Linked DNA regions of Sinorhizobium fredii NGR234. The protein of the gene in region 1 interacts with the protein of each later gene in a pairwise test. Links are inferred from orthologs where the notes say so. Each region holds a gene or a part of one and is shown on either strand. Other genes may lie near its edges.

The links. Proteins that work in one complex are often made in the same cells at the same time.
Region 2: the proteins of ligA (region 1) and leuS interact in binary tests that used the Escherichia coli proteins (3 or more experiments, as listed by UniProt). The link is inferred for Sinorhizobium fredii NGR234 from one-to-one orthologs.

The regions. Positions count from the first base shown.
Region 1 is NC_012587.1:2,152,854-2,159,898, reverse strand. What follows is about bases 2,457-5,377. They hold ligA (NAD-dependent DNA ligase LigA), read left to right. Parts: upstream 2,457-2,800; coding sequence 2,801-4,954; downstream 4,955-5,377. Other genes in these bases: NGR_RS21670 (VOC family protein), read right to left, coding at 5,189-5,377; recN (DNA repair protein RecN), read left to right, coding at 2,457-2,636. In the rest of the region: NGR_RS21685 (outer membrane protein assembly factor BamD), read left to right, coding at 60-926; more of recN, read left to right, coding at 963-2,456; more of NGR_RS21670, read right to left, coding at 5,378-5,593; panC (pantoate--beta-alanine ligase), read left to right, coding at 5,878-6,753; panB (3-methyl-2-oxobutanoate hydroxymethyltransferase), read left to right, coding at 6,756-7,045. UniProt on the Escherichia coli protein: DNA ligase that catalyzes the formation of phosphodiester linkages between 5'-phosphoryl and 3'-hydroxyl groups in double-stranded DNA using NAD as a coenzyme and as the energy source for the reaction.
Region 2 is NC_012587.1:3,523,163-3,530,458, forward strand. Bases 1,795-4,966 are described here. They hold leuS (leucine--tRNA ligase), read left to right. Parts: upstream 1,795-2,135; coding sequence 2,136-4,766; downstream 4,767-4,966. Other genes in these bases: NGR_RS27805 (YggS family pyridoxal phosphate-dependent enzyme), read right to left, coding at 1,795-1,923; lptE (LPS assembly lipoprotein LptE), read left to right, coding at 4,753-4,966. Also shown: NGR_RS27800 (AMP-binding protein), read right to left, coding at 1-1,128; more of NGR_RS27805, read right to left, coding at 1,264-1,794; more of lptE, read left to right, coding at 4,967-5,283; holA (DNA polymerase III subunit delta), read left to right, coding at 5,297-6,328; NGR_RS27825 (ParB/RepB/Spo0J family partition protein), read right to left, coding at 6,508-7,296.

The sequences.
Region 1 (7,045 bases):
CGGCGACCATTGCGCATCTTGTAAGACGCGCGGCGCTGTAGGTGAAACGGGAATATCCGATGGTTCTTGCAGTTTCTGTTGATATGAGAAAATCAGCGCGCGTCGTCGCCGTCGTTCTTGCGGCCATCGCCGGCAGCAGCCTGATCACCGCCTGCCAGAACGACCCGGATATCGATATCACCAAGCTCACCGCGGAAACCGATCCGCCGGAAGTGCTTTATAACCAGGGCCTCGCCAACCTGAATGCCGGCAAGACGACGGAAGCCGGACGCAAGTTCGACGCGATCGACCGGCAGCATCCGTTCTCCGAATATGCCCGCAAGGCACTGGTGATGAACGCCTTCGTCGCCTATCGCAACGGCCAGTACCAGGACGCCATCAACTCCACAAATCGTTATCTGAACCTCTATCCGCAGTCGGAAGACGCGGCCTATGCGCAATATATCCAGGGCCTCGCTTATACGAAGCAGATCCCGTCGGTGACGCAGGACCAGAAGCCGGCCCAGAGGGCGATCGAGGCGATGCAGGTGGTCGTCGATAAATATCCCGACTCCGAATATGTCGACGACGCGCAGTCGAAGATCCGCTTCGCGCGCGACCAACTCGCCGGCAAGGAGATGCAGGTCGGGCGCTATTACCTCGAGCGCAAGGAATATCTTGCCGCCATTTCTCGTTTCCGCGTCGTCGTCGAGCAGTATCCGAACACCAACCAGGTCGAGGAAGCGCTGGCGCGTCTGGTCGAGGCCTATTTCTCCATGGGCGTGACGGCGGAGGCACAGACGGCGGCAGCGGTTCTCGGGCATAACTATCCGGACAGCCAGTGGTACGCCGATTCCTACAAGCTGCTGCAGTCGGGCGGTCTCGAGCCGCGCGAAAGCGGCACGTCCTGGATCGCGCGCGCGGGCAAGAAACTCATCGGCGCCTGACAGCCTCGGCGCTTCCAACCGAAGATATGACACCGGATGCTCGCCCAGCTCTCGATCCGCGATATCGTCCTGATCGAACGGCTTGACCTCAGCTTCGACGCGGGGCTCTCGGTGCTGACCGGTGAAACCGGTGCGGGAAAATCCATTCTTCTCGACAGCCTGTCGCTGGCGCTGGGCGGCCGCGGTGATGGCTCGCTCGTGCGCCATGGAGAGGAGAAGGGGCAGGTGACCGCGGTCTTCGACGTCCCGCCCGGCCATTCGGCGCGGCTTCTGCTGCACGATAACGGCATCGACGACGACGGCGACCTGATCTTTCGCCGGGTGCAGTCGGCCGACGGCCGTACCAAGGCCTTCATCAACGACCAGCCGGTGAGTGTGCAGCTGATGCGCCAGGCCGGGCAGGTGCTCGTCGAAATTCACGGCCAGCACGACGACCGGGCGCTTGTCGACATCGACGCGCACCGCGCGCTGCTCGATGCCTTCGGCGGCACCACCGAGGCGGCGGCAGAGACAGGGGTGCTCTATCGCGCCTGGAGGGACACCGAGCGCGGCCTGAAGAAACACCGCGAGCGGGTGGAGGCGGCAGCACGCGAGGCGGACTACCTGCGCTCCTCCGTCGAGGAACTCGAGGCGCTGGCGCCGCGGGACGGGGAGGAGGAGGAACTCGCCGAAAGCCGGGCGCGGATGATGAAGGTCGAGCGCATTGCCGGCGACATCAGCGAGGCGTCGGAGTTCCTGAACGGCAATGCCTCGCCTGTGCCGCTGATCGCTTCGCTGGTGCGACGGCTCGAACGCAAGAGCCACGAGGCGCCGGGTCTGCTGGAAGAGACGGTGGAGCTTCTGGACGGGGCGCTCAACCACCTCTCAGACGCGCAGATGGCCGTGGAGCGGGCGCTGCGCAACACCGAATTCGACCCGAAGGAACTGGAGCGCGTCGAGGAGCGGCTCTTCGCGCTGCGTGCCGCCAGCCGCAAATATTCGGTTCCCGTCACCGAACTGCCGGCCCTTGCCGTCCGGATGATCGCCGCTCTCGCCGATCTCGACGCCGGCGAGGAGAGACTGAAGCAGCTCGAAATGCAGGTGGCCGAGGCGAAAGCGGCTTTCGACGCCGCAGCGCGCGCGCTGTCGGAAAAACGCCACAACACGGCGACCGCGCTCTCGGCCGCGGTCATGGAAGAACTGCCGGCGCTGAAGCTGGAACGGGCCCGCTTCATGGTCGAGGTCGCCAGCGATCCGAATTCGCCGTCGGCCGAGGGCATCGACGTCGTCGAATTCCACGTGCAGACAAACCCGGGGACTCGGCCGGGACCAATCATGAAGGTCGCGTCGGGCGGCGAGCTTTCGCGCTTCCTGTTGGCGCTGAAAGTGGCGCTCGCCGATCGCGGTTCGGCGCCGACACTGGTCTTCGACGAAATCGACACGGGCGTCGGGGGCGCCGTGGCGGACGCCATCGGCCAGCGGCTGAAGCGGCTTTCCAAGACCGTCCAGGTGCTTTCCGTCACGCATGCACCGCAGGTCGCTGCGCGCGCCGCGACGCACCTCCTGATCTCCAAGGGCCCATCGGCGCAAAAAGCCGAAATGATTTCGACGCGCGTCGCCCGCATGGACGACGAGGCGCGCACCGAGGAAATCGCCCGCATGCTGGCCGGCGCCTCGATCACCGAAGAGGCGAGGGCGGCGGCGGCGCGCTTGCTGGCCGGAAACGGCTGATCGCACCACTTTTCTTTCTCGCAGGTTGTTCTACGGCGCCGCGCGTCTTTCAGACGCGCAAAGGTCGCCGTAGCACTTTGAATAGCTGCATGATTTTGTCCTCAAATCGATTCCGATTTGAGGAATCATGCAGTAAAACGACTCCCAATCCGGAGTCGCCATCCATGCTGAACGAGAAGAAACCCGTCGAGCAACTGACCGAAACGGAAGCGGCCGAGGAGCTCGCCTTCCTCGTGACGGAGCTCGCCCGCCATGATGCGCTCTATCACGGGCAGGATGCTCCGGAGATCTCGGATGCGGATTATGACGCGCTGAAGCGCCGCAATGATCTGATCGAGGAGCTCTTTCCGGCGCTGATCCGTGAGGATAGCCCTTCGAGGAAGATCGGTGCTGCACCGTCGCTGACCTTCCAGCCGGTTCTCCATGCCCGGCCGATGCTGTCGCTCGACAACACCTTTTCCGACGAGGACGCCCGCGATTTCGTCGCCGGCATCTACCGCTTCCTAGGCAAGCTCCCTGACCACTCGATCGCCTTTACCGCCGAGCCGAAGATCGACGGGCTTTCGATGTCGCTGCGCTACGAGAACCGCAAGCTGGTGACGGCGGCGACACGTGGCGACGGGACGACGGGCGAGAACGTCACCGCCAATATCCGCACGATCCGGATGATCCCGCAGACCTTGCCGGCCGATGCACCCGATGTCGTCGAAGTCCGCGGCGAGATCTATATGGCAAAGTCCGATTTCGCCGCACTCAATGCCGAAATGGCGGCGCAGGGCAGGCCGCTCTACGTCAATCCGCGCAACACTGCGTCCGGGTCGCTGCGGCAGCTCGATGCGAAGGTAACGGCAAGCCGCAAGCTGCGCTTCTTCGCCTATGCGTGGGGCGAGATTTCCGCCATGCCGTCGGATACGCAGTTCGGCATGGTCGAGACCTTCAAGGCCTGGGGATTCCCGGTCAATCCGCTGATGCAGCGTTTGTCTTCCGCGGACGAGCTGCTTCAGCACTATCACCATATCGAGCGCGAGCGCCCGGATCTCGACTACGATATCGACGGCGTCGTCTACAAGGTCGACCGCCTCGACCTGCAGGCGCGGCTCGGCTTCCGATCGCGCAGCCCACGCTGGGCGACCGCGCACAAGTTTCCGGCCGAGCAGGCCTTCACGCGGCTGAAGGGCATCGACATCCAGGTCGGCCGCACCGGCGCGCTGACGCCGGTTGCGCGGCTGGAGCCGATCACGGTCGGCGGCGTCGTCGTCACCAATGCGACGCTGCACAACGAGGACTATATCCGCGGCATCGGCAACAGCGGCGAGCCGATCCGCGAGGGGCGCGACATCCGCATCGGCGACATGGTCATCGTCCAGCGGGCAGGCGACGTCATCCCGCAGATCGTCGACGTGGTGATGGACGAGCGGGCAGAGGGAGCGGAGCCTTACAGGTTCCCGACCACCTGCCCGGTCTGCGGCAGCCATGCGGTGCGCGACATCAACGAGAAGACCGGGAAGGTGGACGCGGTGCGCCGGTGTACCGGCGGCTTCGTCTGCCGGGCCCAGGCGATCGAGCACCTGAAGCATTTCGTCTCGCGCCATGCCTTCGACATCGAAGGGCTCGGATCGAAGCAGATCGAATTTTTCTTCGAAAGCGAGGATCCGACGCTGTCGATCCGCACCGCGCCCGACATCTTCACCCTTGAGCGCCGGCAGGAGGCGTCGCTGACCAAGCTCGAAAACATCGAGGGTTTCGGAAAGGTCAGCGTTCGCAAGCTCTATGAGGCGATCAACGCCCGGCGCGAGATCGCGCTGCATCGCTTCATCTATGCGCTCGGCATCCGCCATGTCGGCGAGACAACGGCCAAGCTGCTGGCGCGCTCCTATGGCACCTATGAACACTTTCGCGCGGCGATGGTCGATGCGGGAAGCCTTGCCGGCGACGCCTGGAACGAGCTCAACAGCATCGAGGGTATCGGCGAGGTCGTCGCCCGCGCTATCGTCGAGTTCTACAAGGAGCCGCGCAATCTCAAGGTCGTTTCCGATTTGCTTGAAGAAGTGAGGCCGGAAAGCGCCGAAACGCGGGTCTCGACGGACAGCCCCGTTGCGGGCAAGACGGTGGTCTTCACCGGGTCGCTCGAGAAAATGACGCGCGACGAGGCGAAGGCGAAGGCGGAAAGCCTCGGCGCCAAGGTGGCAGGCTCAGTTTCGAAGAAGACCGACATCGTGGTCGCCGGTCCCGGCGCCGGCTCGAAGCTCGACAAGGCCCGCGAACTTGGCGTTCAGACCATGGACGAGGACGAGTGGCTGGCGTTGATTGGTGGGTAGCGACAGGAAGACGCTTGAGGTTTTCCAAGGTCTCAGCCATCGCACCAACCCGGGTTAAGGGCGGAGGCGGCCGCTGTTGCAACGGCTCGTCCAAACAGAGATGCGGCGAGCACTCATTCTCCGTCATCCTCGGGCTTGACCCTGGGTCAAGCCCGAGGACGACCGGATAAGGGAAACCTAAGCGGCAGACAACAGCAGCAACGTGGGAGAGCAAGTCCCGGGGGCGTCGGTCAATCAACCCTCTTGTTGCGCCGACATGTCCATCCACATCAACTCCCAGACATGGCCGTCGGGATCCTGGAAGCTCACGCCGTACATCGAGCCGTAGTCGATGGCCGGCTTCCACGGCTTGCCGCCGGCGGCGATCGCCTTGTCGAACATTTCGTCGCATTCGGCGCGGCTTCCCGCAGAAAGGGCGGTGATGACTTCCGTGGACCTCGCCGTATCGCTGATCTCGCCGATGATAAAGCTGCGGAATTTCGGCTCGGTCAGCAGCATGGCAAAGATATTGTCGTCAATGACCATGCAGGCGGCGGTGTCGTCGGAAAACTGTTCGTTGAAGGTGAAGCCGAGGGAGGAGAAGAAGGCTCGGGAAGCTTTCAGGTCCTTGACGGGCAGGTTGACGAAAATCATGCGCATAGGGTGCTCCTCGTGTAGATCATTGATGAGCCAAGGACGAAGGCAGGTGGCCTCTGCCGACAGGTGGGAGAGAAATTATCTGGAGCCACGTTTGCGGCTTTCAAGGGCCCGATCAGCCGAGGCCCGGCGATCCTCCTCGCCCCATTTCCATTTGTGTTTTTGCGCCGCACAAGATAGAGCTTTGCAGCCAAAATTTGTGCAATTGCCTTTTCGCGGAACTGGCAACACGCCATATCAGCGAGCGGGGTGCGACTTGCCGCCCCGGCGGATTGGAGGGTCCGGAGATGAAGACCATAGCCAGCATCGCCGAGTTGCGCGCAGCTCTTGCCGAGCACCGGCGCGCCGGCAGAACGATCGGCCTGGTGCCCACGATGGGCTATCTTCATGTCGGCCACATGGAACTGGTGCGCCGCGCGCGCGGCGAGAATGACGTGGTCGTCGCCAGTATCTTCGTCAATCCGCTGCAGTTCGGCCCCAACGAGGACCTCGCCAAATATCCTCGCGATCTTGCTCGCGACGAAAAGATGCTGACCGAAGGCGGCGTCGATTTTCTTTTCGCGCCGGGCGTTGCGGACATGTATCCGCAACCGATGGAGGCCGTCGTCGACCTGCCGAAGCTCGGCTCCGAGCTCGAGGGCTCGGTTCGGCCCGGGCATTTCGCCGGTGTTGCGACCGTCGTCACCAAGCTCTTCAACATCGTCCAGCCGGATCGCGCCTATTTCGGCGAGAAGGATTTCCAGCAACTGCAGATCATCCGCCGCATGGTGGAGGACCTCGCCCAGCCGGTCACCGTTGTCGGCGTGCCGACTGTTCGGGAAGCCGACGGGCTCGCCTGTTCGTCGCGCAATGTCTATCTGACGGCGGACGAGCGCCGCGCGGCGGCGATCGTGCCGAAGGGGCTGGACGAGGCCGAGCGGTTGATCGGAAGCGGCGTCACCGACGCGGCGGCTGTCGAAAAAGGCGTCACCGAGTTCCTGTCGAACGAGCCCTTGGCGCGACCCGAGGTGGTGGCCTTGCGTGACCCGCTGACGCTCGAGCCGGTCAGCGAGATCGGCGAGAAGCCGGTGCTGCTCCTGCTCTTCGTCCGCTTCGGCACCACGAAGCTGCTCGACAATCGCGTCATCGCTCCGAAATCCGCCCGTTTTGCAAAGGTTGCCTGAGAATGAGCGTCCAGACCACGAAGCGGCGGCTGAGCCCCGCCAGTATCGAAGCCCTGAAGGGCGAGCGGCCGATCGTCAGCCTCACGGCCTATACGACGCCGATCGCGCGGCTGCTCGACCCGCATGTGGATTTCCTACTCGTCGGCGATTCGCTCGGCATGGTGCTCTACGGCCTCGACACGACGGTCGGCGTCACGCTCGACATGATGATCGCCCATGGCCAGGCGGTGATGCGCGGCTCCGAGCGCTCCTGCATCGTCATCGACCTTCCCTTCGGCTCCTATCAGGAATC
Region 2 (7,296 bases), 1.4 Mb from region 1 along the record:
CGGATCGGCGCGTTCGCCGGCGAGATAGAGGGCGCGGAAGCGCGACAGGTCATAGCGTGCCACATGGGAGGCTTCCGGATCCTCCTTGCGGATCGCCCTGAGCGCCGTTGGGGCGGTGAACACCACGGCGACGCCGTGCTCTGCGATGATGCGCCAATAGGTGCCGGGATCGGGGGTGCCGACCGGCTTGCCTTCGAAGAGGATCGAGGTGCTGCCGTTGAGAAGCGGCCCGTAGACGATGTAGGAATGCCCGACGACCCAGCCGATGTCGGATGCCGCCCAGAAGACCTCGCCGGGCTGGACGCCGAAGAAATTCTCCATCGACCATTTCAGCGCGACCATGTGGCCGCCATTGTCGCGGACGACGCCCTTCGGCTGGCCGGTGGTGCCGGAGGTATAGAGGACGTAGAGCGGATCGGTGGAAGCGACTTCCGCACAGGGGGCTTCCTCGCCGGCTCGTTTTGCGGCGGCAAGCGCGGCGGCGAAATCGATATCGCGGTCGGGCACCAGGCCGGCGGCCAGCATGTCACGCTGGAAGATCAGGCAATGGGCCGGCTTGTTGCCGGCGATCTCGATCGCCTGATCGAGCAGCGGCTTGTAGGCGACGGTGCGGCCCGGTTCCAACCCGCAGCTTGCCGAGACGACGAGCTTGGCCTGACAATCGTCGATGCGGACGGCGAGCTCGTTGGCGGCGAAGCCGCCGAAGACGACCGAATGCACCGCGCCGATCCGCGCCGCCGCCAGCATGGCGATCGCCGCCTGAGGGATCATCGGCATATAGATGATGATCCGGTCGCCCTTACCGATGCCGAGCTTGCCATAGACCGCAGCCATCGCCTTCACGTCGTCAAGCAGCGCCGCATAGGAGATCTTTTCGATTCTGCCGGTGACGGGGCTGTCGTAAATGAATGCCGTCTGCTCGCCACGGCCAGCCTCGACATGGCGGTCGAGGCAGTTGTAACAGCTGTTCGTGACGCCATCCGGAAACCAGTGCCCGTAGGTTCCGCGCTCGGCGTCGAAGATCAGCCGCGGCTTTTCGAACCAGTCGATCGCCTCTGCGGCCTCGGACCAGAAGCTTGCCGGATCGGCTTTCCATGCGGCATACACTTCGGAATAGCGGCTCGCCATTTCCGTTCTCCTCCACTGACCTATCCGGACTGTTCAGCCCGGCTCCTCGGTTCTGAGGATAGGCCTGTGGAGGGAAAGATGAACCCCGACGAAAGAGTAATGGGCGGAAACAGCAGCTTTTCGCGCGCCTGCCGTTCAGCGCGCGCCGAAAATTGCCGACCCGACCCGAACGCTGGTGGCGCCGAATCCGATGGCCGTTTCGAAATCGCCGGACATGCCCATCGACAGCCTGTTAAGGCCACACTTCGCCGCGAGCTTTGCCAGCAGCGCGAAATGCGGGCCGGGATTCTCATCGAGAGGGGGAATGCACATCAACCCCTCGATATCGAGGCCAAGCTCCAGGCGGCAGAGATCGACGAAGGCAAGGGTGTCTTGCGGCGCAATCCCGGCCTTCTGCGCTTCGAGGCCGGTATTGACCTGCACGTAGAGGCGGGGCTTGCGGCCCTGGCGCTTGATCTCGGCGGCGACGGTGCGGGCGACCTTCTCCCGATCGATCGTTTCGATGACGTCGAAGAGCGCGACGGCGTCGGCCGTCTTGTTGGACTGCAGCGGACCGATCAGGTGCAGCTCGAGGCCGGCAGTCTCGCGCTTCAGCTCCGGCCATTTGGCTTGCGCTTCCTGGACGCGATTTTCCCCGAAGACCCGCTGGCCGGCGGCAATCGCCGGCCGGATCGCCTCGGCATCGAAGGTCTTCGAGACGGCGACGAGGGTGACGCCGCCTTGAGCCCGGTCCGCCGCCGCTTCGCTGGCACGAATCCGGCTCATTACGTCGTTCAGCCGTTCCTGGACTTCCATTCTGCGCTCCTTGCGGTGTCGAGACCCGTTAAGCGATTATTGAAACTTGCATGGCTTGCCAAGCCCGTCAAAGCCGGCGGCCGCCAAATAGGCCAAAGTACAGCGCTCCGGCCTTCAAAACTTGACGGTCAGGCGGTTTCGTGATGAAGGTCAGGCCAGCGATCACGAGGGCGCTTTGAGCCCCGCAAAATTTCCGGAACATCGACAAAGACATGGCTACCGAACGATACAATCCGCGCGATACCGAACCGCGCTGGCAGCAGGAATGGGACGCACGCAAGGTTTTCGAGACGGAGAACGACGATCCGCGCGAAAAATACTATGTGCTCGAGATGTTCCCGTATCCGTCCGGTCGGATCCACATGGGCCATGTGCGCAACTACACGATGGGCGACGTCGTTGCCCGCTACAAGCGGGCCCGCGGTTTCAACGTGCTGCATCCGATGGGTTGGGATGCCTTCGGCATGCCGGCCGAGAACGCCGCCATGGAGCGCGGCGTGCATCCGGCCGGCTGGACCTACCAGAACATCGCCGCGATGAAGGCGCAGCTCAAGGTCATGGGGCTGTCGCTCGACTGGAGCCGCGAATTCGCCACCTGTGATCCGGCCTATTACCAGCGCCAGCAGTACCTGTTCCTGGATTTCCTGGAAAAAGGCCTGGTCTATCGCCGGCAATCGAAAGTCAATTGGGACCCGGTCGACAACACCGTGCTCGCCAATGAGCAGGTGATCGACGGTCGTGGCTGGCGCTCCGGCGCGCTGGTCGAGCAGCGCGAGCTGACCCAGTGGTTCTTCCGTATCACCGATTTCAGCCAGGACCTGCTCGACGCCCTCGACGGCCTGGAGCAGTGGCCGGAAAAAGTGCGGCTGATGCAGAAGAACTGGATCGGCCGCTCCGAGGGCCTGGCTCTCCGCTGGGCACTCGATCCGGCGACGGTTCCGGGCGAGACGAAGGAACTGACGGTCTACACGACGCGGCCGGACACGCTGTTCGGCGCCTCCTTCCTGGCGATTTCCGCCGACCACCCGCTCGCCAGGGAAGCCGCCGCCAAGGATGCGGCGATCGACGCCTTCTGCGAGGAGTGCCGGCGCGCCGGCACCTCGCTCGCCGCTCTCGAGACGGCCGAGAAGAAGGGCATCGATACCGGTATTCGCGCCCGGCACCCCTTCGACCCGGAGTGGGAACTGCCCGTCTATGTCGCCAATTTCGTGCTGATGGACTATGGCACGGGCGCTATTTTCGGCTGCCCGTCCGGCGACCAGCGCGATCTGGATTTCGCCCGGAAATACGGCCTGTCGGTCGTGCCGGTCGTCATGCCGAAGGATGCCGATGCCGCGACCTTCACGATCGAGGACGAGGCCTATGGCGGCGATGGCGTGATGATCAATTCGCGCTTTCTCGACGGGCTTTCGACGGAAGAAGCCTTCGAGGCTGTCGCCTCGAAGCTCGAGCAGGAAACGCTGGACGGCGCGCCGCGGGCCGAGCGCAAGGTGAATTTCCGCCTGCGCGACTGGGGCATCTCCCGGCAGCGCTACTGGGGCTGCCCGATCCCGGTCATCCATTGCGAGGATTGCGGCGTCGTGCCGGTGCCGAAGGCCGACCTGCCGGTGACGCTGCCGCCCGACGTCACTTTCGACAAGCCCGGCAATCCGCTCGACCGGCACCCGACCTGGCGGCACGTCGCCTGCCCGCAATGCGGCAAGGACGCGCGCCGGGAAACCGACACGATGGACACCTTCGTCGATTCCTCCTGGTATTATGCGCGTTTCACCGCACCTTGGGAGGACAAGCCGACCGATCCCAAGGCCGCCAACCACTGGCTGCCGGTGGACCAGTATATCGGCGGCATCGAGCACGCGATCCTGCACCTGCTCTATTCGCGATTCTTCACCCGGGCGATGAAGGCGACCGGCCATGTGGCGATGGACGAACCCTTCAAGGGGCTGTTCACGCAAGGCATGGTCGTGCACGAGACCTATAGCCGCGGCGAAGGCGCGCAGCGCGAATGGGTCACGCCGGCGGAAATCCGCATCGACGAGATCGACGGCCGCCGCCGCGCCGTGCTGATCGAGACCGGCGAGGAAGTCGCCATCGGCTCGATCGAGAAGATGTCGAAGTCGAAGAAGAACGTCGTCGACCCGGATGACATCATCGGCTCCTACGGCGCCGACACGGCACGCTTCTTCGTGCTGTCGGATTCGCCTCCGGATCGTGATGTCATCTGGTCCGAGGCCGGCGTCGAGGGCGCACACCGCTTTGTCCAGCGTGTCTGGCGGCTGGTCGGCGAGGCCGCGGAAAGCTTGCGCGGCGCAAAAGCTTCGCCGGCTAAGGAAGGGGAAGGCCTGGCGATCTCGCAGGCCGCCCACCGCACCTTGCGCGCCGTCGAGGCCGACTACGACAAGCTTGCCTTCAACAAGGCCGTGGCGCGCATCTACGAACTGGTCAACGTGCTTGCCGCGCCGCTCACCCAGGTGGCCGCGGGCAAGGCCGACCAGGCAGTCACCGCAGCCGTCAAGGATGCCACGACGATCCTGATCGACCTGATCGCGCCGATGATGCCGCATCTCGCCGAGGAATGCTGGCGCGAGATCGGCGGCGAAGGGTTGATCGCCGAGAGACCCTGGCCGACCTTCGACCCGGCGCTCGTCGTCGAGAACGAAATCACCTTGCCGGTGCAGATCAACGGCAAGAAACGCGCCGATTTGACAATCGCGCGCGACGCAGATCAGAGTGCGATTGAAAGCGCCGTCCTCGCGCTTGACGCCGTCAAAGCGGCGCTGAACGGCGCTAGCCCGAGAAAAATCATCGTCGTGCCCCAAAGGATCGTCAATGTCGTTGTCTGAGAAAGCTGGCCTTCGTCTCCGGTCCTTTGGCGTGCTTGCCGGCACATTGCTGCTGACGGCGCTGGCCGGCTGCCAGGTCCGGCCGCTCTATTCCGATGGTCCGACCGGCGCAACCTCTGCGGCGCTTGGCTCCGTCGAGATCTCGGAAGCGGACGATCGCGTCGAGCAGGAAGTGCGCAATGCCTTGATCTTCCTGGCATCCGGCGGCCAGGGCGAGCCCGTCAACCCGCAATACCATCTCGCCCTCGACGTTTCGCACCGGACGATGGGTGTGCTTTACGACGATGCCGAGGATCGGGCAGCCGCCGGCCGCATCGTCGTAAAGGCGGATTACAATCTGACGCGGACGGCGACCGGCGAGACGGTGAAGGCGGGCTATCGCTCGGCAGTCGCCCTGGCCGACTTCCCGGAACAGGAATTCGCCAAGGTTCGGGCCGTGCGTGACGCCGAGAATCGCGCCGCCAAGGAGCTGGCGGAGCTGATCCGGGCCGATATCGCCGCCGCCCTCGGCCGCTGACGCCGGTAGTCGGATGAGCGAGGTCAAGTCGCACGAATTCGACGGCTTCCTGAATAGAGGTGCCTCGAACTACCGTCTTTTCCTGCTCTACGGTCCTGATCGCGGCCTCGTTTCGGAGCGCGCCGCGCAGCTTGCCGCCGGCTGCGGCGTCGCTCTCGACGACCCCTTTGCCTTGGTCAAGCTTGATGCCTCGGAGCTGCAGCAGGCCGGCCGGGTGCTTGACGAGGTCAACGCCATTGGCCTCTTCGGCGGCGAAAAGCTCGTCTGGATCCGCGGTGCTGCGAGCGAGAAGGCGATCGCCGAGGCCTTGCAGATCCTCGCCGATACACCGCCAACCGGCAGCACGCTTATCATCGAGGCGGGCGATCTCAAGAAGGGGGCCGCGCTCCGGAAGATCGGCGAAACGTCGCGCGCCGTCGCCTCGATCGCCTGCTACAGCGACGACGCCCGCAGCCTGCAGGCCTTGATCGACAAGGAGCTCGCAGAGGCCGGTTTGCGTATAGGCCCAGCGGCCCGCGAGCGTCTTCTCGAAGCGCTTGGCGGCGACCGGATGGCGTCACGCAACGAGCTCAGAAAGCTGGCGCTCTATTGCCGCGGCAAGGATATGATCGACGAGGAGGACGTGCTTGCGATCGTCGGCGACGCCAGCGCCATCTCCGTCGACGACGCGGTCGATGCAGTGCTCAAGGGCGACGTCGATGCCCTGCTGCACGCCATGAAGAAGATCACCAGCTCGAAGACGCCGCCCTTCCTTGTGCTCCAGGCCTGTCTGAGGCAGTTCCAGCAGCTGGATGTGATGCGCGCCGAAATGGACACCAGCCGCCAGCCGGCGAACCAAGTGGTCGCAAGCCTCGGCCGCGGCCTGCATTTCCGCCGCAAGCCGATCGTCGAGGCGGCGCTCAAGCACTGGACGGCCCCGGCGATCCGGCGCGAACTGAGCCGGCTCCAGGCCACGATATACCAGAGCCGGGCCCGCCAGAGCCTGGAAGACAGTCTGGTGCTGCAAAACCTGCTAGCGATCGCGATTCAGTCGGCAAGGCGCTGAGTGCGCGGCGGATGCGCGAAGCGCGCCGGCCAGTTAAATGGCTGCCTCCTGCATATTCGTCGCCCGTCATCCTCGGGCTTGACCCGAGGATCCAAGCACAAGCACTCGGGAGCGTGTTGCATTCAGCGTGTAGGGACGTTTCCGGGATCCTCGGGTCAAGCCCGAGGATGACGACACATTCACCGCCGCTCGAGCAGCCGGCAAATCTCCTCAAGCTGGTCGAGCGTCTTGTAGGCGATCCTGAGATGGCCACCCGAAGCCTTGTGGCTGACGGTCACTTCGAGCCCGAGGCTATCCGACAGGGTGCGCTCCAGTGCCAGCGTATCGGCGTCCTTTTCCTCGCGCGGCCGGACCTTGGCAAAATTGGGATCATTCTGAGCCTTGATATCGTGCTGGGCCAGGCGCTCGGTTTCGCGCACCGAGAGGCCCTTGGCGACGATCGAGCGGGCCAGCGCAACCGGGTCGGACGTCGGGACCAGGGCACGCGCATGGCCGGCGGAGAGACTGCCGTCGGAAAGCATGTCGCGGACCGGTTCGGGCAGTTTCAGCAGCCGGAGGCTGTTCGCCACATGGCTGCGGCTTTTGCCGATGATGTCGCCGAGATCGTTCTGCGTGTAACCGTGTTCGGCGATCAACTGTTCATAGCCGAGCGCTTCTTCCAGCGGATTGAGATCGGAGCGCTGGACGTTTTCGACGATCGCGATTTCCAACGCCGTCCGGTCGTCGACATCGCGCACGATGACCGGGATTTCGGTGAAGCCCGCAAGCTGGGCCGCCCGCCAGCGCCGTTCGCCGGCGATGATCTCATAACGATCGTGCCCGACGGTCCGCGCCACCACGGGCTGCACGATGCCATGCTGGCGAATCGAGCTCGCCAAGTCCTGCAGTTCCGCTTCGTCGAACTGGCGACGCGGATTTCGCGGGTTGCGGGAGACGAACTCGATCGGCACGCGTCGGTCCGGGTTGAC